2 regions of the Tissierella carlieri genome follow, and region 1 is predicted to be linked to the other one. Evidence: a T-box and tRNA genes for the amino acid it is inferred to sense, from the RefSeq annotation. Region 1 holds a T-box; the other holds one or more tRNA genes.
What was found. A T-box is a leader RNA that pairs with one kind of tRNA and senses whether it is charged. The one in region 1 lies ahead of argS (arginine--tRNA ligase), so its partner is inferred to be a tRNA-Arg.

Region 2: it encodes a tRNA-Arg, which carries the amino acid that the T-box ahead of argS (arginine--tRNA ligase) is inferred to sense. The anticodon was not compared.

Annotation. Positions count from the first base shown of each region.
Region 1 covers NZ_JAHLOH010000033.1:59,172-76,036, reverse strand. Annotated here, with positions in the region: gene KQI38_RS10520 (prenyltransferase/squalene oxidase repeat-containing protein) at 1-516, shown strand, start outside; gene KQI38_RS10515 (DUF4430 domain-containing protein) at 552-1,244, shown strand; gene KQI38_RS10510 (energy-coupling factor transporter transmembrane component T) at 1,244-2,137, shown strand; gene KQI38_RS10505 (ABC transporter ATP-binding protein) at 2,110-3,780, shown strand; gene KQI38_RS10500 (ECF transporter S component) at 3,762-4,493, shown strand; gene secG (preprotein translocase subunit SecG) at 4,674-4,901, shown strand; gene KQI38_RS10490 (sodium-translocating pyrophosphatase) at 4,919-6,919, shown strand; gene KQI38_RS10485 (alpha/beta fold hydrolase) at 7,119-7,892, shown strand; gene KQI38_RS10480 (UDP-N-acetylmuramoyl-tripeptide--D-alanyl-D-alanine ligase) at 8,090-9,574, shown strand; gene KQI38_RS10475 (D-alanine--D-alanine ligase family protein) at 9,604-10,773, shown strand; gene rnr (ribonuclease R) at 10,876-12,987, shown strand; gene smpB (SsrA-binding protein SmpB) at 13,052-13,516, shown strand; RNA gene ssrA (transfer-messenger RNA) at 13,652-14,002, shown strand; gene KQI38_RS10455 (hypothetical protein) at 14,037-14,405, shown strand; T-box leader at 14,559-14,764, shown strand; gene argS (arginine--tRNA ligase) at 14,863-16,626, shown strand.
Region 2 covers NZ_JAHLOH010000014.1:912-9,071, forward strand. Annotated here, with positions in the region: gene KQI38_RS02405 (AIR synthase family protein) at 1-661, shown strand, start outside; gene KQI38_RS02410 (N-acetylmuramoyl-L-alanine amidase family protein) at 774-2,855, shown strand; gene KQI38_RS02415 (DUF2179 domain-containing protein) at 2,907-3,428, shown strand; gene KQI38_RS02420 (GerMN domain-containing protein) at 3,498-4,487, shown strand; gene KQI38_RS02425 (XTP/dITP diphosphatase) at 4,655-5,266, shown strand; gene KQI38_RS02430 (metallophosphoesterase) at 5,268-5,747, shown strand; tRNA gene KQI38_RS02435 (tRNA-Gly) at 5,838-5,911, shown strand; tRNA gene KQI38_RS02440 (tRNA-Arg) at 5,921-5,997, shown strand; tRNA gene KQI38_RS02445 (tRNA-His) at 6,018-6,094, shown strand; tRNA gene KQI38_RS02450 (tRNA-Lys) at 6,147-6,222, shown strand; tRNA gene KQI38_RS02455 (tRNA-Leu) at 6,246-6,329, shown strand; tRNA gene KQI38_RS02460 (tRNA-Arg) at 6,380-6,455, shown strand; gene KQI38_RS02465 (Fic family protein) at 7,062-8,135, shown strand.

The DNA of each region.
Region 1 (16,865 bases):
GCAACAAGAGAAATGTATATAGATAATATTTTAGAAAGACAATTAAAAGATGGGGGATTTTCCATAACAGGGGATGATAATGCAGATCCTGATATGACAGGAATGGTATTGCAGGCTTTAGCCAAATATGAGGATATCCCTAGAGTGAAAGAATCCATAGATAGAGCAGTTGAATGTTTGTCTCAGATTCAGTTAAAGGACGGAGGGTACGAGAGCTGGGGAGCTACTAATTCCGAATCTGTAGTACAGGTAATTATGGCATTGACAGAGTTGGGCATTGACCCAAATGACAGCAGATTTATAAAAAATGGCAAAACCTTAATAGATAGCTTGATGACTTTCTATGTAGATGGTGGAGGTTTCATGCATATAAGAGAAGGAGAAAAGGAAAATGGGGGGGCTCAAGCAGGAGCAGTAGATCCTATGGCAACGGATCAGGGGATGTATGGAATAGTAGCATATGAAAGGTATATGAACAAGAGGAATAGCTTTTATAACATGACTGATGTCAATTAGCTATAAGTTAAGATATAGATTAGGGTGATAAAAAGATGAAAAATAGAAAGTTTAAAATAGGAATATTTTTAATTTTTGTATTGACTATTACTTTCTTTTACGGTGGAAATAAGGAAATTCATCCCCTTGATTATACTGAAAGCATAAATCAAGATAGAGTAAATGAAGAGCAAAAATCTGAGAAAGAAAAAGTAATAGGAGAAGACAATAATAAAGATAATAAGGATAAATATTTAACAGACCCAGTTCCAGAAGGAAAGCCGAAACCCGTTGAATGGCAAGATATAACCATAAATAAAGAAAAGCAGCTAACTACAACTTTGTCCGTCACATGTAAGACCATATTAAATAATATGGGGCTGTTTAATGAGGATAAGATGGAGGTATTACCAGAGGATGGAATTATTTATCCGCCTCAGGAAGTGAACTTCTATGAAGGAGAATCTGTATTTGATGTTCTTCTCAGAGAGATGAAAGAAAACAAGATTCATATGGAGTTTGTAATGACTCCAATATATAACAGCCATTATATAGAGGGAATAAATAATATATATGAGTTTGACTGTGGAGAATTAAGCGGATGGATGTATAAGGTCAATGATTGGTTTCCCAATTATGGAGCCAGCAGATATCTATTAAAGGACGGAGATGTAATAGAATGGATTTATACTTGTGATTTAGGCAGGGATATAGGCGGCAGCTTCGCTGTTACAGGGGGAGAAGAATAATGTATGATAGTTTTTCTAGTTTTCATCCTATAGTAAATTTTTTATATTTTTTAGTTGTATTAATATTTAGTATGTTCTTTATGCATCCCATATTTCAAATCATAGCCTTAATATCAGCTATTACCTATTCAATGATGATAAAGGGATTAAGAAAAGGTATAAAAATTAATATTGTATATATGCTCCCTATGCTGTTGTTTATGGCATTTCTAAATCCTTTGTTCAATCATGAAGGAGTCACCATATTATTTTATCTAAAGGATGGAAATCCTATTACATTTGAATCCATACTCTACGGCATAGCTTCAGCAACCATGTTTATTACAGTTATTATATGGTTTTCCTGTTATAATGCAGTTATGACATCAGATAAGTTCATCTATCTCTTTGGTAGGATTATACCTTCATTATCTTTAATTTTTTCAATGGTTCTCCGATTCGTCCCAAGATATTTAGAACAAATAAAGATAATTTCCAATGCTCAGAAATCCATTGGAAGAGATTTGTCTCAGGGAGGGATTATTAAAAGGGCTAAAAATGGAATAAAGATATTATCCATAATGACCACATGGGCATTGGAGAACTCCATTGAAACAGCAGATTCTATGAGAGCAAGGGGCTACGGATTATCTGGTAGGACTAGTTTTTCTATATTTTCTTTTGATAATAAGGATAAGATAGGAGTTTCGGCTATAATATTGTTGGTATCGATTATCCTGATAGGTGCTTTTAAAGGTGAAAATACAATTAAATTCTTCCCATCTATTAAATTTAGCGAAATAACAGAATTCAGCATATTCATATATATAGTATATTTAATATTATGTATGCTGCCAGTGATTATAAATATTCAGGAGGCAATTCGATGGAAATCTATAAAATCGAAAATTTAAGTTTTACATACCCTTTAATGGAGAAGAAGGCATTAGATAATATAAATCTTACAATCAATACAGGAGAATTTTTAACTATATGTGGGAAATCAGGCTCAGGGAAGAGTACCTTTATTAGACAATTAAAAAGCATACTTGCGCCTCATGGAAAAAAGGAAGGTGAAATATATTTTTTTGGACAAGTTTTATCAATGGTAGAAAATCGAATTCAGGCTTCTCAAATTGGATATGTACTTCAAAGTCCAGATAATCAAATAGTAACAGATAAAGTTTGGCATGAATTGGCATTTGGTCTTGAAAGTCTAGGCTATGATAATAGGACTATCCGAATTAGAGTAGCAGAGATGGCTAGTTTTTTTGGTATCCATACATGGTTTCATAAAAAAGTAACTGAGCTTTCAGGAGGACAAAAACAGATTTTAAATTTAGCAGGCATAATGACAATGCAGCCTTCTGTATTGATATTAGACGAACCTACCTCCCAGTTAGATCCTATTGGAGCCTCTGAATTCATCGGAATAATAAAAAAGATTAACCAAGAATTGGGGACAACCATAATAATAACAGAACATAGGCTAGAAGAAATAATTCCAATATCTGATAAGGTTATAGTTATGGATGAAGGACGTATTATCAGTGAAGGTATGCCAGAAGAAGTAGGTAAGGATTTACATAGAAATAATAATTCAATGTTTTACAGTATGACATCAGCTATGCAGATATACACGGGAGTGAAAAATCAATTGCCCTATCCTATTACTGTGAATGAGGGAAGAAGGTGGATTGATTCTTTTATGAAAGGAAAAAAAGATATAAGAGTTCAACCTTCAATAGAAGGGCAGAGGGAGAAAAAGAATACAGTAATAAGTCTCAAAGAGGTGTGGTTTAAGTATGATAAAGGTATGCCAGATACTATTAAGGGTATGTCTATAGAAGTAAAAGAGGGGGAAATCTATTGTATTTTAGGAGGAAATGGTACTGGTAAGACTACTACATTATCAATTATCTGTGGAATATTAACTCCATATCGAGGTAAGGTATTTATATGGGATAAGAATCTAGCAAAGATGAGTACCAAAGAAAAATTTATCAACAATTTAGGAGTATTACCTCAAAATCCCCAAAGCCTATTTGTGAAAAAGACAGTTGAACTGGACTTATATGAGATATTGTCAGACTTAAAACTTTCTAAGGAGGAAAAGTCTCATAAGATTAAAGAAATAGCAAAACTTACTGAAATTGAGAATTTACTGAATCAGCATCCTTATGATTTAAGCGGAGGAGAACAGCAGAGGGCTGCCCTTGCCAAAATACTATTATTAGAACCTAGAATACTACTGTTGGATGAACCTACTAAAGGCCTAGATAATTTTTTCAAAGATAAATTGGCAAGAATCTTAAAGGCTCTAAGTAATAAAGGAGTTACAACTGTAATGGTATCTCATGATATAGAGTTTTGTGCAAAGTATGGTGATACCTGTGCTATGGTCTTTGATGGAAATATAGTTAGCTCTAAGCCTACAAAGGAATTTTTCGCCGGAAACAGTTTCTATACCACATCTGCCAATCGTATTGTAAGACATATTTGTCCAGAGGCAGTAACTATAGAGGATGTGATTAAATTATGTCAAAAAAGTATCTAGAAAGTGATTCTTTAAATCCTAGAACCTTGGTCTCAGCAATAATTATTTTATTGCTGATTCCGATCACCATTTTTTTTGGAATGTACTTTTTAAATGACAGAAAATATTACTTTATCAGTGTTTTAATTATCATTTACACCATGATTCCATTCATAATGATATTTGAAAGTCAAGAGCCTCGGGCTAGAGAATTAGTTCTTATTGCAGTATTAACAGCTATAGCTGTAGCAGGAAGAGGTGCCTTTTATATGATCCCTCAATTTAAGCCTGTCGTGGCTATTGTAATTATTACTGGAGTATCACTTGGAGCAGAATCGGGTTTTCTTGTAGGTGCAATGACTGGATTTGTGTCTAATTTTTTCTTTGGGCAGGGTCCGTGGACACCATGGCAGATGTTTTGCTTTGGAATAATAGGATTTCTAGCAGGTATATTGTTTCAAAAGAGAATTATCAAGAAAACAAGATTTTCTTTATGTATTTATGGTGGATTATCTACACTTTTCATATACGGTGGAATTATAGATATTGGAAGTCTTTTAATATTTACTTCTAATTTTTCATGGAAAGCCTTATTAGCAACTTATATTTCAGGGTTTTGGTTCAATATTGTTCATTCTATTTCTACAGTTTTTTTCTTATTCTTTATTTCTCAGCCAATGATTGAAAAGCTAGATAGAGTCAAAATTAAATATGGTCTTATTGAGATAGAGTAGTATTGGAGATAAATTTTTATTAGTTTAGGACCGTGTATATTTGATAATAATAGGGAATATACACATTATTATTTCATATGTACGAGTTCATATGCTATTGATTTTATGCTCCCACTATGTTAAAATAGTAATGTTTTAGGGGATATGTTACTATCTACTATATTTGTAGGAGGTGTAAATATGACAACATTCTTTTCAGTATTAGTTCTTGCGTCAAGCTTATCTTTAATAGTTTCTGTAGTATTACAAGAGGGTAGTGAACAAGGGATGGGTACTTTAGCAGGTGGTTCAGCGGATTCATTATGGGGTAAGTCAAGAGGAACAAGCCGTGAAGACATGCTTAAGAGAATAACAGTAGTGTCAGCTGTTATTTTTATAATATCTACTTTAGTTTTAGCAGCTAAATAACAAAGGAGGAATAGGAGATGAATTTGGCATTAATTGCTGCGCCAGTAGTGGGTATATTGGCGTTATTATTTGCTTTGTATAAGGCAAACAGTATCAATAAAGTTAGCCCTGGAAATGATAGGATGAAAGAAATATCAACCTATATTCAAGAAGGTTCCATGGCTTTCTTAAGTAGGCAATACAGATCTTTAGCAATTTTCGTAGTAGTACTTTTTGTTATTTTAACAATTGTGCCTGGTCTTGGTTTTAAAACAGCTATTTGTTTCTTACTTGGAGCATTATTTTCAATATGTGCAGGTTACTTTGGTATGAAGGTAGCTACAAAAGCAAACGTAAGAACTGCAAATGCTGCAATGGAATCAGGTATGACTAAGGCGTTGAATGTAGCATTCTCAGGTGGAGCGGTAATGGGAATGTGCGTTGTAGGGTTAGGAATTTTAGGAGTAGGAGTACTTTACATAATATTTGGTGATGCAAATATTATAACAGGTTTTGGATTAGGGGCTTCATCCATAGCATTATTTGCTAGAGTAGGTGGAGGTATCTATACTAAGGCAGCAGACGTTGGTGCAGACCTAGTAGGTAAAGTAGAGGCAGGAATTCCAGAAGATGATCCAAGAAATCCAGCAGTTATTGCAGATAATGTTGGAGATAACGTTGGAGACGTAGCAGGAATGGGTGCGGACTTATTTGAATCATATGTAGGAGCAATTATATCAGCTATTACCTTAGGACTTGTAGCATATGGAGAAAAGGGAGTTTATTTTGCACTTGCACTTTCAGCAGTAGGAATTATCGCTTCAATCATCGGTGTTTATTTTGTTAGAGGAGATAAAGATCCTCAAAAGGCATTAAATAATGGCACATTAGTTAGTTCATTGATTACAGTAGTTGCAGGTTTTTTCTTGAGCAATTATATATTAGCATCATATAAGCCATTTATAGCAATATTATCTGGACTTGCAGTAGGACTTATCATAGCTAGAATAACTGAATATTATACATCTGGAGATCATAAACCAGTACAAAGAATAGCAACTGAATCAGAAACGGGAGCATCAACTAATATTATTGGTGGACTTTCAGTAGGTATGATGTCAACGGCTGGACCTATTGTTATAATAGCTATTGGTATTTTAGTAGCTTATTATATTTCTGGCGGATCAAGTGATGCTGCTCAAGGGCTATACGGAATTGCTTTAGCAGCAGTAGGTATGCTATCAACAGCAGGTATGACTATAGCAGTAGATGCTTATGGTCCAATAGCTGATAATGCTGGTGGTATTGCAGAAATGTGTGAATTACCAGATAACGTTAGAAATATAACAGATAAATTAGACTCAGTAGGTAATACTACAGCAGCTATAGGAAAAGGATTTGCAATAGGCTCAGCAGCACTTACAGCTCTTGCATTATTTGCTTCCTATACTCAAGCAGTAGGACTTTCTAGTATAGACATGACAAAACCAACTGTTATAGCAGGTGCATTTATAGGTGGTATGCTACCATTCCTATTCTCAGCAATGACTATGGATGCAGTAGGTAAAGCAGCTTTCTCTATGATTGAAGAAGTAAGAAGACAATTTAGAGAAATTCCAGGTATCATGGAAGGAAAAACAACTCCTGAATATGCTACTTGTGTAGATATCAGTACAAAAGCAGCACTTAGAGAAATGATAATCCCTGGACTATTAGCAGTAGTTGTACCTGTAGCTGTAGGTTTATTATTAGGAGCTGAAGCTTTAGGTGGGCTATTAGCTGGTTCATTGATTACAGGAGTATTAATGGCTATATTCATGTCAAATGCTGGTGGAGCATGGGATAATGCTAAGAAGTATATTGAGGAAGGAAATCATGGTGGCAAAGGTAGCGAAGCTCATAAAGCAGCAGTTACTGGAGATACTGTAGGAGACCCATTCAAAGATACTTCAGGACCATCATTAAATATCTTAATAAAACTAATGACAATAGTAGCATTAGTATTTGCACAAATATTTGGAAATGGAATTTTATTCTAATTAAAAAGGATTCTATCGAAGAATTATACGGATTATAAAAAGTCCCTCTTTTAGAGGGATTTTTTTATGCTGGAAAAATATATAATGAATAAAAATGTTTTAGTAGAAGAGCTTGTTTTACTGTAAATATATGTGTTTATATGATATAATCATATAGTTAAGGGCATAATAATATATAAAAGAGTTGAGGTATATTAGTATGAATATTGAAGGTATAAATCTAAATTATATAGTAGAAGGTGAAGGGAAAGATGTACTCGTACTTCATGGCTGGGGTGCAAATATCAATACGGTACTTCCAATAGTTAATATACTAAAGGAAAAATTCAAAGTACATGCACTGGATTTACCGGGTTTTGGTAAGTCTCAAGAACCAAAAGAACCTATTGATTCTTTTAAGTATGCAGATATAGTAAAAGCATATATGGATAGTATGGAAATTAAAAATGTGATTCTAATAGGTCATTCCTTTGGGGGAAAACTATCAATTATTTTAGGAAGCAAATATCCAGAGATGGTAGATAAGATTGTACTTGTAAATAGTGCAGGGTTAATACCAAGGAGAGGGTTTAAATACTATATAAAGGTTTATAGCTTTAAAACTTTAAAATTCTTATATAAAAGTCTTTTCTTTTGGATAAAAAATGAAGAAAAGATGGAGAAGTTTTATAAGAAATTTGGGTCAACAGATTATAAAGATTCATCAGGTATCATGAGGAAAATATTAGTTATAGTAGTCAATGAAAATTTATTACCTTTACTAAACAAAATAAAAGCACCTACGCTATTGATATGGGGAGATAAAGACACAGCTACGCCTTTATATATGGGAAAAATAATGGAAAAAGAAATAAAAGACTCAGGTTTAGTAGTACTAGAAAATACAGGACATTATTCATATCTAGATGATTATCAAAGATTTACATTAATACTAAGAAATTTTTTGCAATATGAAAATATAGTGAATAGTTAAAAGTGAATAGTGAAGAGGTAAATGCAGTGACTAGTTAATGGTGAATAGCTAATAGATGAAAAGATTAAAAAAACTAAGTTCTAAAATTGTTTACCATTAGTTATAAGTTAAGTTAAACTATTCACTTTTAATTATTAGTTATTCACTAATTTTGTGGGGGGATTATTTTGTTAATTATAGTAATTATAATAGATATTATGGCTTTAGTTTTTATAGCAAATAGATCAAAATATTTTTTACATATGCTCCAACTTGAGGGATATAACTCAGAGCAATTTCAGAAGTGGATAAATAGCAATAAGAAAAAAGTTTTTTCTCTAAAAAATGATAATAACGAAATTAAAAAACCATTAGTATTTACTAATAGAGCAAAGAGATTATATCTAACTAATATGATATTTAATATAATATTAGTAGCATTATTTGTCTTGAAGACTCGTAATTTTCTTGAAGCTCCGCCTGCCTATGCATTCTTTGCATTAGTAATATTAATTGTCTTATTAGGGATACTCTATTATCTTCAAGCATTTCTTATGTTAATATCAAATAATTCACTAAAACCCATAGAAAAAAGAATTAATATGGGTTTTTATGAACAGGCTCAGGAAAAGATAAAAAGTAGAGCAGATTTAATCGTAGTAGGTATTACGGGAAGTTTTGGAAAGACTAGTACAAAGTTTATAGTTGGAAATATATTGGAAGAAAAATTTAAAGTACTTAATACTCCTGAATCTTATAATACTCCTATGGGACTATCAAAGGTAATAAATAATGATTTAACTCACGAACATAATGTGTTTATTGCAGAATTAGGAGCAAGAAATATTGGAGATATAAAGGAGGTAGCAGAATTAGTTCAACCTAAAATAGGAGTTATCACATCCATTGGGCCAACACATATAGAGACATTTAAAAATATAGATAATATAATGAAAACAAAATACGAATTAATTGAAGAATTGCCTACAGATGGAGTAGCCATATTTAATTACGATAATGAATATATAAAGAAATTAGCTGATAAAACATTTAAAGAAAAAATCCTTTATGGACTGGAAGATATAGAGAATCTGGATTTATATGCAGAGGATATAGAGGTATCCGAATTTGGATCTACTTTTACAATAAAAGACAAAGACGGTAATTCTATAAGATGTACTACTAAACTCCTAGGAAAGCATAATGTCTATAATATCTTAGCAGGTGTTGCAGTGGCTAGATTATTAGATTTATCCTTTGATGAAATAAAAAATGGAATAGAGAGTCTAGAACCAATACCACACAGATTAAATATAATAAATCCAGGTACGGGTGTTATCATAATAGATGATGCTTTTAATTCCAACCCAATAGGGTCTAAAGCAGCCTTAGAAGTATTATCACAGTTTAAAGAAGGGAGAAAGATAATAGTAACACCTGGCATGGTAGAATTAGGTGCAATGGAGATAGAAGCCAACAAAGAGTTTGGTACAAATATAGGGAAGGTCTGTGATTATGTAATACTTATTGGAGAAAAGAGGACTAAACCGATATATGATGGATTAATGGAAGTGAATTACAACAAGGATAACATATTTATAGTAAATACTTTAGATGAAGCGACATCTCATATTCAAAAATTGGCAAGACCAAAGGATATTGTTTTATTTGAAAATGATTTGCCAGATAATTATAGTGAGTAAAGTAAAGAATCGGAAGGGGGTTATCTCTTGTGAAAAAAATCGGGGTAATATTTGGAGGACTAAGTGTAGAGCATGAGGTATCTGTAATTACAGGAATGCAGGTAATAGAAAATATTGATAAGACAAAATATGAAGTGATACCGATTTATGTAAGCAAAGATGGAAAATGGCTGACAGGAAGTAGCTTAATGGATTTTAGAAACTACAAGGATGGAAATTTTAAGGATGCTAAAGAGATTATATTATCTCCTAACCATGGAGATAACAATATCTATTCACATCCTAAGACAGTAGGATTATTTGGAAAGAAGATTCTTGGAGAGATAGATATAGCGTTTCCAGCATTTCATGGAATGAATGGAGAAGATGGAACAGTGCAGGGAATATTTGAACTTATGGATATACCCTATGTAGGTTGTGGTGTATTAGGTTCATCAGTAGGTATGGATAAGATATTAATGAAAGATGTATATAAGGCTAATGAATTGCCTGTAGTAGATTATACCTGGTTCTATAGATCTAAATGGTTGAAAGATAAAGATTTAATTATAAAAGATATAGAAACAAAACTATCCTATCCATTATTTGTGAAACCAGCTAATTTAGGATCAAGTATAGGGATATCAAAGGCAAAAAATAGAGAAGACCTTGTTGATGCTATAGAGGTAGCTATTAGATATGATAGAAAGATAATAATAGAGCAAGCAGTGGAAAATTTAAGAGAAATAAATTGTGCAGTCTTAGGATTTGATGATGAAGTAATTACATCTTTATGTGAAGAACCAATTGGTTGGGAAGAGATTCTAAGTTTTGAAGATAAATATGTAAAAACTAATGAAAAAGGTGGAAAATCCAGTGGTGAAAGAAGAATAATACCAGCTGGAATTGAAGATAATATTAGACAAGAAATAGAACAATTAGCAAAGAAGGCGTTTATAACTATTGATGGTAGAGGAGTATCGAGAATAGACTTTTTATTAGATGCCAATAATAATATATATATCAATGAAATAAATACTCTGCCTGGTTCAATTGCATTTTATTTATGGGAAGGCAAAGGATATTCTTTCAAAAAATTAATAGATGAATTAATATCTATTGCAATAAAAGTTCATGAAGAAAAGAAAGAAAATATGTACTCTTACGAGGCAAATTTATTTAATAGGACACAATATGGTTCAAAAGTAAAAAAAGTGTAAGATATTTTTAATATCTTACATTATTTTTATATAATATGGGTAAATACTAATGATAAAGAAAGAATATATAAAAATATAAACCCCAGATAGGGAGGAATAAAGATGAGTATTAGAGAAATGATTATAGAGTTTATGGAAGAAAAGAAATATAAACCTATGTTAAAAGAAGAATTAGCCGTACAATTTGATATAGAACGTAGGGATTTAGAGAGTTTTTATAAGATATTAGAGGGATTAGAAAGAGAAGGTATAGTAATAAAGGCCAAGAATGATAAATATGGTTTAATTGATAATGATTACTTAGTTGCTGGTATTTTAGAAGGAAATGAAAGAGGATTTGGATTTGTTATTCCTAATGATAAAATTAGAGAAGATATATTTATTCCTGCTGAGAATATGAATGGAGCAATGCATGGAGATAGAGTAATAGCCAATATTACTAGAAGGCAAGAAACGGATAGACGAGAAGAAGGAGAAATAATCAGAATTCTAGAAAGAAATAATAAAATCATTGTAGGTACCTTTGAAGACAATAGGAATTTTGGCTTTGTGGTACCAGATGATCATAAGATTAGATACGATATATTTATCCCAAAGGCAAAGACTCGCAATGCAAAGACAAATCAAAAGGTGGTTGTGGAGATAACTACATGGCCAGAGCCTAGGAGAAATCCAGAGGGCAAAGTAATAGAAGTTCTTGGATATTTAGATGAAAAGGGAACAGATATTTTATCAATTATTAGACAATTCAATTTGCCAGAGGAATTTCCAAATAAGGTACAAGAAGCAGCCAAGAATATTGAACAAGAGGTAGATCCTAAAGAAGCGAAGCGTAGAGTTGATCTAAGACATTTAAATACTTTTACAATAGATGGAATCGATGCAAAGGATATAGATGATGCTGTATCTATTGAAATGAAGGATAATGGAAACTATTATCTTGGAGTTCATATTGCAGATGTTGCTCACTATGTAAGAGAGAAATCAACTTTAGATAAAGAGGCATTGCAAAGAGGGAACTCAGTGTATCTAATAGATAGGGTAATACCTATGTTACCAAAGGAACTATCTAATGGAATATGTTCATTAAACCCTAATGTAGATAGACTTTCATTATCTGTATTTATGGAAATAGATAAAAAAGGTAAAGTAGTAGACCATGAAATAGTTGAAGGATTAATAAATAGTAAACAAAGATTAGTATATGATGATGTTTCTGATTTCTTAGAAAATGATGATGAAGTGGCTAAGGAAAAATTGTCTAAGGTTGCAGAGGATTTAAAGCTAATGGAAGAATTATGTCATATATTATATGAAAAGAGAGAAAGAAGAGGAAGTATAGACTTTGATTTTCCTGAAGCAAAGATTATCTTAGATGAAAAAGGAGTACCTATAGAAATAAGAAAAGAAGAGAGAAGAATAGCAAATAGATTAATAGAGGAATTTATGTTAGTTTGCAATGAAACAGTGGCAGAACGATTTTTCTGGTCACAAACTCCATTTTTATATAGAATACACGAAGAACCTTCAGCCGAAAAAATAGCTACTTTTAGTAAGCTAATACACAATTTTGGATATACATTAAAAGGGCAGCAAGAAGTCCATCCAAAAGAGTTACAGCTATTGACTAAGGAAATAAGAGGCAAGAAAGAAGAAACGCTAATTAGTACATTAATGTTGAGGTCATTGAAAAAGGCTATATACAGTAATGAGCCAGGTATACACTTTGGTCTTGCTGCGCAGTATTATTCTCATTTTACAGCACCTATTAGAAGATACCCAGATTTAGTAATACACAGAATAATAAAAGCATATTTAAATGGGAAACTAAGTGACCAAGTTCAAGGAAAACTAGAAGCAAACCTACCTGAGATAGCAGAACATACTTCTATGACTGAGAGGAGAGCAGAAGAAGCGGAAAGAGAAGTTGAAGATATGAAAAAAGCTCAATATATGACTAAACATATAGGAGAAGAATTTGAAGGTATAGTATCTTCACTAACTAATTTTGGTATGTTTGTGCAGCTGGAAAATACCATAGAAGGATTAGTTCATTTTAATAATATGCTAGATGATTATTATCATTTTGATGAAGAAAAATACTATATAATAGGAGAAAGAACAAATAAAATATATAGATTAGGAGATATGGCTAAGATAAGAGTAATAGATGCTGATGTAATGAGGAGAAACATTGATTTTGAATTGCTATAGGAGATTGACATCACCATATATATTTGTTAAACTTAATCATAAGAAATTATAATGTGGTGATAGAATGAAAAAAATAGGAACTAAGGTAGTTGCAACTAATAGAAAAGCAAGATTTGAATATTTCATAGAGGATACTATGGAAGCTGGACTAGTATTAACTGGAACAGAAGTAAAGTCCATTAGACAAGGGAAGTTAAATATTAAAGATAGCTATGCTTCCATAGAAAAGGGAGAATTATTTATAAATAATCTCCATATTAGCCCATATGAGCAAGGGAATATATATAATGTAGATCCTCTTAGAAAGAGAAAATTATTATTGCATAAAAGGGAAATCAGGAAGTTAATGGCTGCCATAACGCAAAAAGGCTATACCTTGGTTCCTTTGTCTGTATATATAAAGGATGGGCTAGTTAAAGTAGAACTAGCGACTGCAAAAGGAAAGAAGCTATATGATAAGAGAGATGATATAGCGAAGAAGGATGCAGAAAGAAGAATGCAACAACATTCATCTGAGAAATACAAGTAGACAATTCACAATTAAAAGGACTAGAAGATTATAAGTTTTGTGGTATTAATTGTGCATTGATAATTGTGAACTGTGCATTGATTAACGGTTGACATAATTCAATAAATTTGCTATAATTAATTGCTAATTAAATATGGGGGCGAATTTGGTTTCGACGGGGATGTGGAATCAGGAGTAGCGAGTCGTTGTCGCCAAGCAACGTTAAAAGTGGCAAACTAAATTAAACGCAAACGATAATTACGCATTTGCAGCTTAATTAAGCTGCTCGTCCTACTCGAGTAACCCACGGCTTGAGATAGGGCGTCAATCTAGTGGGGCACCGCACTTAGCAAAGCTTTGAGCTAAGGACGGAACTTATGAAGCTACTGAAACTTGAATCCTGTCAGTAGGGGTCAAGTAGAGGGAATGTCAAATTACTGACTGCACTCGGAGAAGCTCTTGTGGAAATGTTTTCGGACGTGGGTTCGACACCCACCGCCTCCACCATACATATTATAGAAAAAATAATAGGAGTGATCATATGAATAAAGAAGATCAGATATTTGACCTATTAGAGAGACTATATATAGAGTTACAAGATACAAAGAAAGAATTAAAAGAAGAAATTTCTAACGTAAGAACTGAACTTAAAGAAGAGATTTCTAACGTAAGAACTGAACTTAAAGAAGAGATTTCCAATGTAAGAACTGGGCTAAAAGAAGAAATTTCTAATGTAAGGACTGAATTAAAAGAGGATATAGGAGTTCTTAATGATAATCAAATGATTATATTTGATAAGCTAGAGAAAATGGGATCGGATATAGAGGGTATAAAAGAAGATATGTCAGATGTCCAGATGATTACTGCCAATAATTATAAAGATATAGTTAGACTTAAATCAGTCAGATAAAATAAAACTCTAATGAATAAAATCATTAGAGTTTTTATAATGAAATAGTTTTAGCACTATATTCACGATAACTAAATTGTAAGAAGCCTACTAAAAATCTTTAATTGACTTTTCGTAGTACATAATATAAAATCTTCATTAATTAATAAAATTGGAAATTCTAGGAAGAGAAAAGTAGCCATTTAAATTTCTAACAGCGAGCGAGAACAGAGTGAGAGTCTTGTAAGAAAGCTGATGGTGAAGAGGGCCTCGGAGAATATGTCTGAGCAATTGCGAGGATAATACGTTAACTGCGTTAAAGTATTTAAGTGGACTTATGTCAATTTGAGTGGTACCGCGGATTTAAACCCGTCTCAGTTTATGAGGCGGGTTTTTTATCATTATGTATATTTTGATGTTTTAGTAATAGTATAATTTACTGAAAGATCCAATATAGTTGAATTTAAGGAGGGAATCCATGGAAAAATTAATTAAAATATTAAGTAGGATAGTTGAGGATGCTTTTGGGCAATGTGGATATGAAAGAAATTTTGGTAATGTTACTATATCCAATCGTCCTGATTTATGTCAATTTCAATGTAATGGAGCTCTACCTGCATCTAAGAAGTATAAGAAGTCACCTATACAAATTGCTAATGAGATATTAGAAATATTGAAGAATACTAATGTTTTTAAAGATGTTTCTTCTGCTGGACCTGGTTTTATAAACATAAATATAAAGGATAACTTCTTGGTTGATTACCTAAATGATATGAGTAAAGATAAGAAATATGGTTGTTCTGAGCCAGCAAAACCTATGACAATTATAGTAGATTATGGTGGAGCAAATGTTGCGAAGCCTCTTCATGTTGGTCATCTTAGAGCTGCAATTATTGGTGAAGCAATAAAGAGAATTTCTAGATTTCTAGGGCATAATGTCATAGGTGATGTTCATTTAGGTGATTGGGGCTTGCAAATAGGAATGGTAATATCTGAGCTTAGAAGACGTATGCCTAGGCTGCCTTATTTTGCTGAGGATTATAAAGGGGAACATCCTGAAGAAGCCCCTTTTACAATAGATGAACTTGAAGAAATATATCCAGCGGCAAGCTCCCTAGCAAAAAGCAATATTGAAGCGATGGAAGAAGCTAGAAAAGCTACCTTCGAGTTACAAAGCGGGAGAAAAGGATATATAGCACTTTGGAAGCACATTTTAAATGTTTCTGTAGAGGATTTGAAGAAAAATTATAGCGCTTTAAATGTAGAGTTTGACCTTTGGATGGGTGAAAGCGATAGTCAGAAGTATATTGATGAAATGATAAATTATCTAAAGGAAAACAACTATACCTATGAAAGCAAAGTAGCATTGGTTATAGATGTTGCCAAGGAAATTGATACTTATACGATTCCCCCAATAATAATATTAAAATCAGATGGTGCTATATTATATAGTACTACGGACCTTGCTACTATTTGGCAAAGAGTAAAGGATTATAATCCAGATCAGATAATATATGTTGTTGATAAAAGACAGGGGTTACATTTTGAGCAGGTTTTTAGATGTGCTAAAAAAACAAGAATTGTAAATGAAAATCTATCTTTTGATTTTATTGGCTTTGGGACAATGAATGGTAAAGATGGGAAACCTTTCAAGACTAGAGAAGGTGGTGTTATGAGACTACAGGATTTGATTAGAATAATTCAAGATAATGTAGTGAATAAACTCGATGACAATAAAGGTTTTAGTGAATCTGAAATATATGATATAGTAAGAAAGGTCGGACTGTCTGCATTAAAATATGGTGATTTATCTAATCAGGTTACTAAAGACTATATATTTGATATGGAAAAATTCTCATCATTTGAAGGAAATACAGGACCATATATTTTATATACCACTGTAAGAATTAAATCTATTTTGAGAAAAGCTAGTGAGGAAAAAATGCATAATGTAGATGTAATATTTGAACCCTACAGTCAGAGTGAAAGAGATTTAATGCTAAAGCTTTCAAAATTTAATGAGGCGATAGAGTTTAGTTTCTTAGAAAAGGCACCAAACAAATTATGTGAATATATTTATGATTTATCTAATCTTTTCAATAAATTTTATCATGAAAATAAAATTATAAGTGAAGAAAATCTTGAGAAGAAAAACTCTTGGTTAAGTCTTATTACTTTAACAAAAAATGTTTTAGAAACTTCTCTTGATTTACTTGGAATAGAAGTGCCTGATAGAATGTAAATGAAAAAATCAGAATTGAATAAAACCTAAAGGATAATGAACAAGTTAAAAATATAGTAAAATATCAAGCAGGGAAGTCCAATTTGGCTTCCCTGTTAAAGTACTTAACTAGATTAATATCTATCCCTTTATTTTTTAGCAATTTTATAAAGTTAGATTTTGATAACCCATTTAAACGTATTTTTTATTAAGAATAGTATGAAACTTATAAAGAAATCTTATAAAAGCAAGCTAATATC
Region 2 (8,160 bases), on a different contig from region 1:
TGTGGAAATCGTAGGTGGACATACGGAAATTACAGATGCAGTAAATAGGATAGTAATAAGTACAACTGTTATAGGGAAGCAATCTAAGGAAAAACTACCAAACTCAAAGGAAATAAAAGTTGGAGATAAGGTATTAATTACTAAATATGTTGGGATAGAAGGAACATCTATAATCGCAAAGGAATTAGAAGAGCAATTGATTGATAAAATAGGCAAAAACAAACTTGATGTAGCGCAAAATATGGATAGCATGCTTAGTGTAGTTAAAGAAGGTATAATTTGTGGAGAAATTGGCGTCAGATATATGCATGATATTACTGAAGGAGGAGTTTTAGGGGCGGTTTGGGAGGCTTCTAAGGCTACTGGAAAAGGAATAGAAGTTTTGGAAGAATCTATACCAATTAAAGATGTAACAAGGGAGATTACAGATATTATAGGCATAGATCCTTATAGATTAATATCTAGCGGTTCTATGCTGATTATAGCAGAGGATGAGAAGGTTTCAACAATCAATGAAGAATTAAATAAGGTTGGAATTAAAGTTACAGCTATAGGTAAGATAATAGAAGAAGGTATTATACTAAATAAAAATGGGGAGATAAGCAGTATAGAGCCGCCAGAAGCTGATGAGTTATATAAGGCTTTATCACTTCATAAGTAATATTACATTATGGTTACAAAATTCGTAATTCGTTGACATAATAATTGACTAAATGATATAAATAAAATAGACAAACTTTATTAAGGGTGGAAGGACATAAGGAGGTAGATAAATGAAAAAGTGGAAGATAATGCTGTCTTTGTTTGTACTATTATTTTTATTTAGTCAAATAGGACATGCAGCCAGTAACAAGACAATTCAAGTAAGTATGAACGGTGCTAAAGTTTCTGTAACACAGGTACCCATCATTATGGACGGACAAGCAATAAATACTGAGTTTCCCTCCTTTGTTCATACCAATAGGACACTAGTACCTATTAGATTTGTATCAGAAAGCTATGGGGCAGAAGTTAGTTGGGATCAAAAAACTAAAACTGCTACAGTGGCCTATGGAAACAAGGAAGGAAAATTCACTATAGATAGCAATGTAGCTATAATAAATGGTGAAAAGAGGATTTTAGATCAATATGCTATTCCAAGAATAGCAAGTTTAGGTGGTAATAGCGGAAGAACCATGGTTCCGCTGAAGTTTGTTACAGAAATCTTCGGTTACGAAGTTGGCTGGGATAGTGCAAAAAATGCCCCTTACATTAACTCTAAACAAGATACTAAGCCAGAAGTTCCGCAAGATGGGTCAAGTATAATCAGTAGTATTTCAGTGGGAAAGGGAAGTACAGATAAAAATAAACTGATTATAAATAGCAGCAAAAGTATTGATTATGAAACTATGTTTTTGCAAGATTCCAATAAGCTGATTATTGATATCAAAGATTCTAAATTATCATTGGAAAATACTAAAGATGCTGAAGGAACAATAGATGTAAAAGATAGTATTATTGAAAAAATTCAATACTCACAGTTTTCTAAAGAGCCTAATATTACTAGAATAGTGGTAACATTAAATCAGATAGTAGAACATAATGTTTTACTAACAAATGATGGAAAAGACATGGCAATATCTTTTGGTAATAAGGTAAAATCAATTACAAAAGAATTAATTGATGGTAAAGAAGCTATTGTAATCCATGGTACATCTGAGGTTAAGGTTAATTTCATGAAACTTAAAAATCCAGAAAGAGTAGTAATAGATTTAATGGATTCTGTTTTAGAAGGAAGTACTTACTATAACTATGATTATGATTTAGGATTTGTAAAAGGAGTTAGAGTATCACAGTTTAATGTTGATAATAACTATAGCCCTATGGATCAAATTGTTAGAATAGTCTTAGACGTAAAAGATGGAATATCAGACCCTAATGTAAAAGTGGATACCTATGGAGATAAGATAGTAATTTATCCTGAAAAATCTTTCTGGGAAAACATTTCTTATACTTCAGAAGGTGATAATAAAATTTTCACTATTAACAATCTTGTGGAAACAGATTACTCCGTAAACTATGAAACTGGAAACAAATGGATACAAGTAACGATCCCGACAGATAATGTAGAATTAAATGAAGGGATAGTATCTATAAAAGATGGATTGATAGATGAAATTCAAGTTGTCAAAGATGAAATAGAGACTAGAGTTTTCATTAAATTTAGAAAGAGTATAGAATATGTTCTACTTTCCAGAGAGTCAGACAGTAAAGTTTCTTTGATGATAATGAAGGATGAAAATGTAAAAACTTCTGACAGGCTTATTGTTATAGATGCTGGACACGGAGGTAAAGATCCAGGAGCTACATCTATAAACAAAAGGAGAGAAAAGGATTTAAATCTTAGTGTTTCACTGAAACTCAATGATGCACTCAAAGCTCAAGGATATAATACAATAATGACTAGAGATACAGATGAATTTATTGATTTATATGAAAGAGCTAGAATAGCAAATGATAACTATGCAGATGTTTTTGTAAGTATACATGGAAATTCTCATGATAATAAGTCTATTGCAGGAATTCAAGTATTATATTGTCCAGCAACTCAGTCAGAGAAAAAAGAAATAGATCAGCATCCATTTGCTAAAATCATAATGGACGAGCTATTAAAGGCTACAGGAGCAGTAGATAAGGGTATAATTCAAAGACCTAATCTAGTAGTTCTTAGGGAAACTAAAATGCCTGCAGTCTTAGTAGAAACAGGATTTTTATCTAATTCGGCTGAAGAAAACCTTTTATTCACTGAAGAGTATCAATATAAAATAGTTAATGCCATAATAAAAGGAATAGAAAAATATTTTGAAATGTATTAATATAATAGGCAAGGGTAACCTTGCTTATTTATTTTTAGGGAGGAGAGAATTATGGAGTTATTATACGGATATTTATTTATTTTCTTTGCAAGGGTGGCAGATGTATCTTTAGCCACTATTAGGACACTTATGGTAGTACAGGGAAGAAGGTTACAAGCTGCATTAATTGGCTTTTTTGAGGTAAGCATTTATGTAACAGCATTGAGTAAAGTAGTTAGTAGCTTAGATAACCCTTTAAATCTTTTATCCTATGCATTGGGATTTGCCTGTGGAAATTATTTAGGAATTACAATAGAAAATAAAATCGCTTTGGGAAATTTGGCAACTCAGATTATTTTAAAAACATCAGATAATAAGGAATTAATTAAAATTCTTAGAGAAAATGGATTTGGAGTAACAGTTATAATAGGTCAAGGATTAGAAGGAAGTAAAGAAATATTAAATGTAGCAATAAACCGTAAAGATTTGACTAATTTAAAGAAAATAGTATATGAATACGATAAAAATGCATTTATTACTGTAAATAATATAAATCCTATTAGTGGTGGGTATTTTGCATCTAATAAAAAGTAAGAGATAAATTAATCATAGTCTGACAACTCTTCTAATATAATGTAATAGTATAATCTAGGAGGGTTGATGATGGTAAATAGGAGAATAATATTATTTGGACTAATAATAGTCTTGGGTCTAACGGTATTAAGTATTGGAAAAAACCTTATTAATGACAGGTTATCAGCTAAGGATGACGAAATACAAATCATTAGATCTGATGAAGAAGAAGTAGTCGTAGCTGAAGAAGAAGGCGTAAGAAAGACAGTTATGTATTTTAGAGATGCAGATGGATATTTAGTTCCTGTAATGCGAAAAATTCCTTGGGAGGAAGGAATTGCGAGAGTAACACTTAATAATATGATAGACAGTGCGGAACTTAGAGAAACTTTGAAACCTACTGGTCTGTTACCAGTTATACCGGCAGGTACAGAGATTTTAGGGATGTCTATAAATGATGAAACTGGTCTGTGTAAGGTTGATTTTTCTGAGAATGTTTTAAGTAATCAATCAGAAAAGGAAGAAGAAAGTTTTATTAAAGGTGTAGTATATACACTGACAGAGTTTCCAGCTATTAAAGAGGTTCAAATACTAGTCGGTGGAAAAGCATTACCTTCTTTAAACTATGGAGGAGATATTAGTAAGCCCCTAGCAAGAGAAAATATTAATTTAGTTGGCAAATTAGAAGATGGTCGTTCTAAAGTAGTCGTTTATTATAAAGGAATGAATAATGAAGAATTTGAATATTTTGTACCAGTAACGATACCTACTTTAGCACCAGTAGCAAATGTATATTCTGCATTGGATATTTTATTTGAAGGGCCACCACAAGATATTGGACTATTTTCAGATATCCCAAGAGATGTTATGCTTCATGGAGTAGAAGTAAAAGATGGTACTGCATATGTAGATATATCCTATGAGAGTTACTCGGATTCATCAGAAGATAAAACCTTTAGTGATATAGTAAAAAATATAGGTCTAACACTAAGTCAATTTGAAGAAATTGAGACCGTTGAGTTACTTATAGATGGAGAAACAATAAATACTACAATTCCAGTTTTTGCAAATGAATATTAATTTGAATTAACAGTTAACAAAGAACAATTAACAAGTTTAAATATTATCGTAGGGGCGAGCTAATATGCTCCCCTTTTCTTTTTTTATTTATAGATAAAAAATTCTATATTTGATAAAATATAATAACAGAGTACAAGATTAGAAAAATAAAGGAGTATATAATTAATATGGAAAAAAGAAAACTTGTAGTATCAACAGGCAATCAACATAAAGTAGAAGAAATAAAAAATATACTTGAGGGTTTATCAATAGAAGTAGTTTCTAAAAAAGATGTAGGATTAGGTGATTTAGAAGTGATAGAAGATGGGGAAACCTTAGAAGAAAATAGTTTAAAAAAGGCTAAGGCTTTAGCTGAAAGGCTAGATTATATGGTTTTAGCAGATGATTCAGGATTATTCGTAGATAAATTAAATGGAGAACCCGGAGTTTATTCTTCAAGATATGCAGGTGAAGAAGGAAATGATAAGAAAAATAATAATAAACTATTGGAAGAGTTGCAGGATATACCTTTGAAGGAGAGAAATGCTAAATTTAAAACAGTTATAGTATTAATTACTGAGGATAAGGAGAGCGCAATAGTTTATGGAGAATGTAAGGGTAAGGTGGGATTTGAGCCAAAAGGTAAAAATGGATTTGGATATGATCCTTTATTTACTCCAGATGGATATGACAAAACCTTTGGAGAATTAGGAGAAGAAATAAAAAATAAAATAAGCCATAGAGCAAAAGCATTAGAAAATCTAAAGGAAGCTCTAAAGAATATATTAGAGGTAGATTAATATGAGAATAGCAGTAGTTAGTGACACCCATGGAAATAATAAGGGCATTATCGAAAAGTTATCAGAGATAGAAAAACCGGATATTTTATTTCACCTTGGAGATTATGTAACTGATGGTGTTGCAATATCTAAAGCACTAGGATTTGAAACTATAATAGTAAAGGGTAATGGAGATTATCTTCATACTGAATATAATGAAGATGAGTTAGTGGAGATTAAAGGAAAGAAAATTTTTCTGACCCATGGACATAAATATAATGTGCAGAATGGAATAGCAAACTTATATTATAAAGGCTTGGAATTAGGAGCTGATATAGTGTTATTTGGTCATATACATGTACCTATTATAGAGAAGATAGGAAACATGATTATAATGAATCCAGGAAGCCCTTCCTTGCCTAGAAATGCTACAAAAATAAAAACTTTTGGCATCATAAACATTGGAAATACAATAGAAACAAAAATAATTGAAATAAATTAATAATATGCTATTGACTTTGTATTTAGAACCTGCTATAATTTTAAATTGTTAGCGAATAAAAGATTAAGTGATCACTGAGTATCGAACTATGCGGGTATAGCTCAGTGGTAGAGCACTGGCTTCCCAAGCCAGCTGCGAGGGTTCGATCCCCTTTACCCGCTCCAACTGTGAGAGCACCTATAGCTCAGTAGGATAGAGCAACGGACTTCTAATCCGTGTGCCGGGGGTTCGAATCCTCCTAGGTGCGCCAGCTTAATAATTTAAAATATGGTGGGTGTGGCCTAGTTGGTTATGGCGCCAGATTGTGGCTCTGGAGGTCGTGGGTTCGAATCCCATCATCCACCCCATATTTAACATCGAAGTAATAAAACTAATTTTGCTAGCAAAACAATTTATCATGATCCATTAGCTCAGTCGGTAGAGCACCTGACTTTTAATCAGGGTGTCCCGCGTTCGAGTCGCGGATGGATCACCACTAATGCCTTATAAAGGGCATATGCGGGAGTGGCGGAACTGGCAGACGCGCTAGACTTAGGATCTAGTGTCATTGACGTGGGGGTTCAAGTCCTCTTTCCCGCACCATACATAAAAATTGGCATGAGCCAATTTTTTTTATACGTAATATTAAATATGCACCAGTAGCTCAATGGATAGAGCATCTGACTTCGGATCAGAGTGTTGGGGGTTCGAGTCCTCTCTGGTGTGCCAAATACAATGAGTGGAAGGGTTTTGAGGGTTTTCCAAAATTAGATTTAACCCTTTTTTAACCCTTCTGAAAAATTAATGCATTAAATAATAAAAAAGATTATTCTTTTGATTATTCTTTTAACTCATTCTAAATGCCTGAATTATTCTAGGTGTTTTTTTATACCATATTGAATTTTACCCCTCCTTTTATTTCATAAATATTTACTAAATGAAGATTAATTCATTTTCATCATAATTTAATTCACTGGCAATAAAAATTAAATTCTTATCAGGATTTTAATATATAAACTAGGTAATATTTATCATTCATTGTCTCATCTTTTGTAATATATATAACTTTTCCCTATCGTGGAAAACATAGAAAAATTATTGTTGTTGGAACTTATGATTAGGTAAAGGAATATATGGATCATATATGATGGAATAAAGAAGGAAAACAAAAAGATAGTAAAATATAGAGGATTTATTGACTAAAACGAAATAATTAAGTTCATAATATAATTAAATATGAAATATAATATAATAAATCTCATGGTTATTTCAAAAAAATATATATATTGAAATAAATGCAATTAGATAGTATAATATATTATAGGAGGTTATATTATGAAGAAACCATTTGAGCCTAATTTTTTACCGATAAGTTTAGATAATTCCGACACCATAGAAATACTTAAATTAGAAGGAGAAGCTAGAGCTAAAGTTGAAAAATTCAATTCGATATTAGAGAGATCAGTAATAAAAAAAGAATTACTTATGCTATTTTCTATGAATGAATCAGTGCAATCTACTAAAATAGAAGGTACTCAAGCAAGTTTTAGTGAAGTTATAGAATCAGAAGTAACTGGAAATACAAATAAAGATATAACTGAAGTACTCAATTATTTTGATGCGCTAACAAAAGCACAAGACTTGTTAAAACAAATACCTATTTCTACAAGAATGTTTTATAAGTTACATGAAACTATATTAAAAGATAGTAGAGGACAAAGCAGAAGCCCAGGTTCATATAGAAAAGTCCAAAATTTTATAGGGCCAACAGACAGAAAAGAAGACGCAACATATATTCCTCCAGAAGCAACTTTGGTAGAGAAATATATGTCAAATTTAGAAAAGTATATAAATGATGAATACGAAGATGATTTTGGATATATTTCAAGAGCAGCTATAATCCACGGTCAATTTGAAACAATACATCCTTTCTTGGATGGGAATGGAAGATTAGGAAGAATATTAATAATAATTTACTTGTTAGATAAAGGCATTATATCGTATCCATCGTTTTTTGTAAGCGAAGAATTAGAAAAAAGCAAATATAAATACTATGCTTTATTAAATGGACTAAGATTAGAAAAACCCAGATGGAAAGAGTGGATAATATTTTTCCTAAATTCAGCAATAAAGCAAGCAGATAAATATATAGAAAAGCTGTTATCTATAGAAAGTCTGTATATCGAGATGATGTCTATAGCTAAAGAAAAAAGTATATCTGATGATGCAGTTTTATTTATATTCAATAAACCTATATTTACAATAAAGAAAATGCAAGAAGTAATAGGTGTAAGCTACAACACAGCAAGAAGATATGTAACAGATTTAGCTGAAAGTGGCAAGATATATGGAGATGATAAGCAAAGGAATAGGGTATACAGTTTTTATGATTTAATAGATATTTTATAAATATAAACAATAAGAAAAAGAGCCA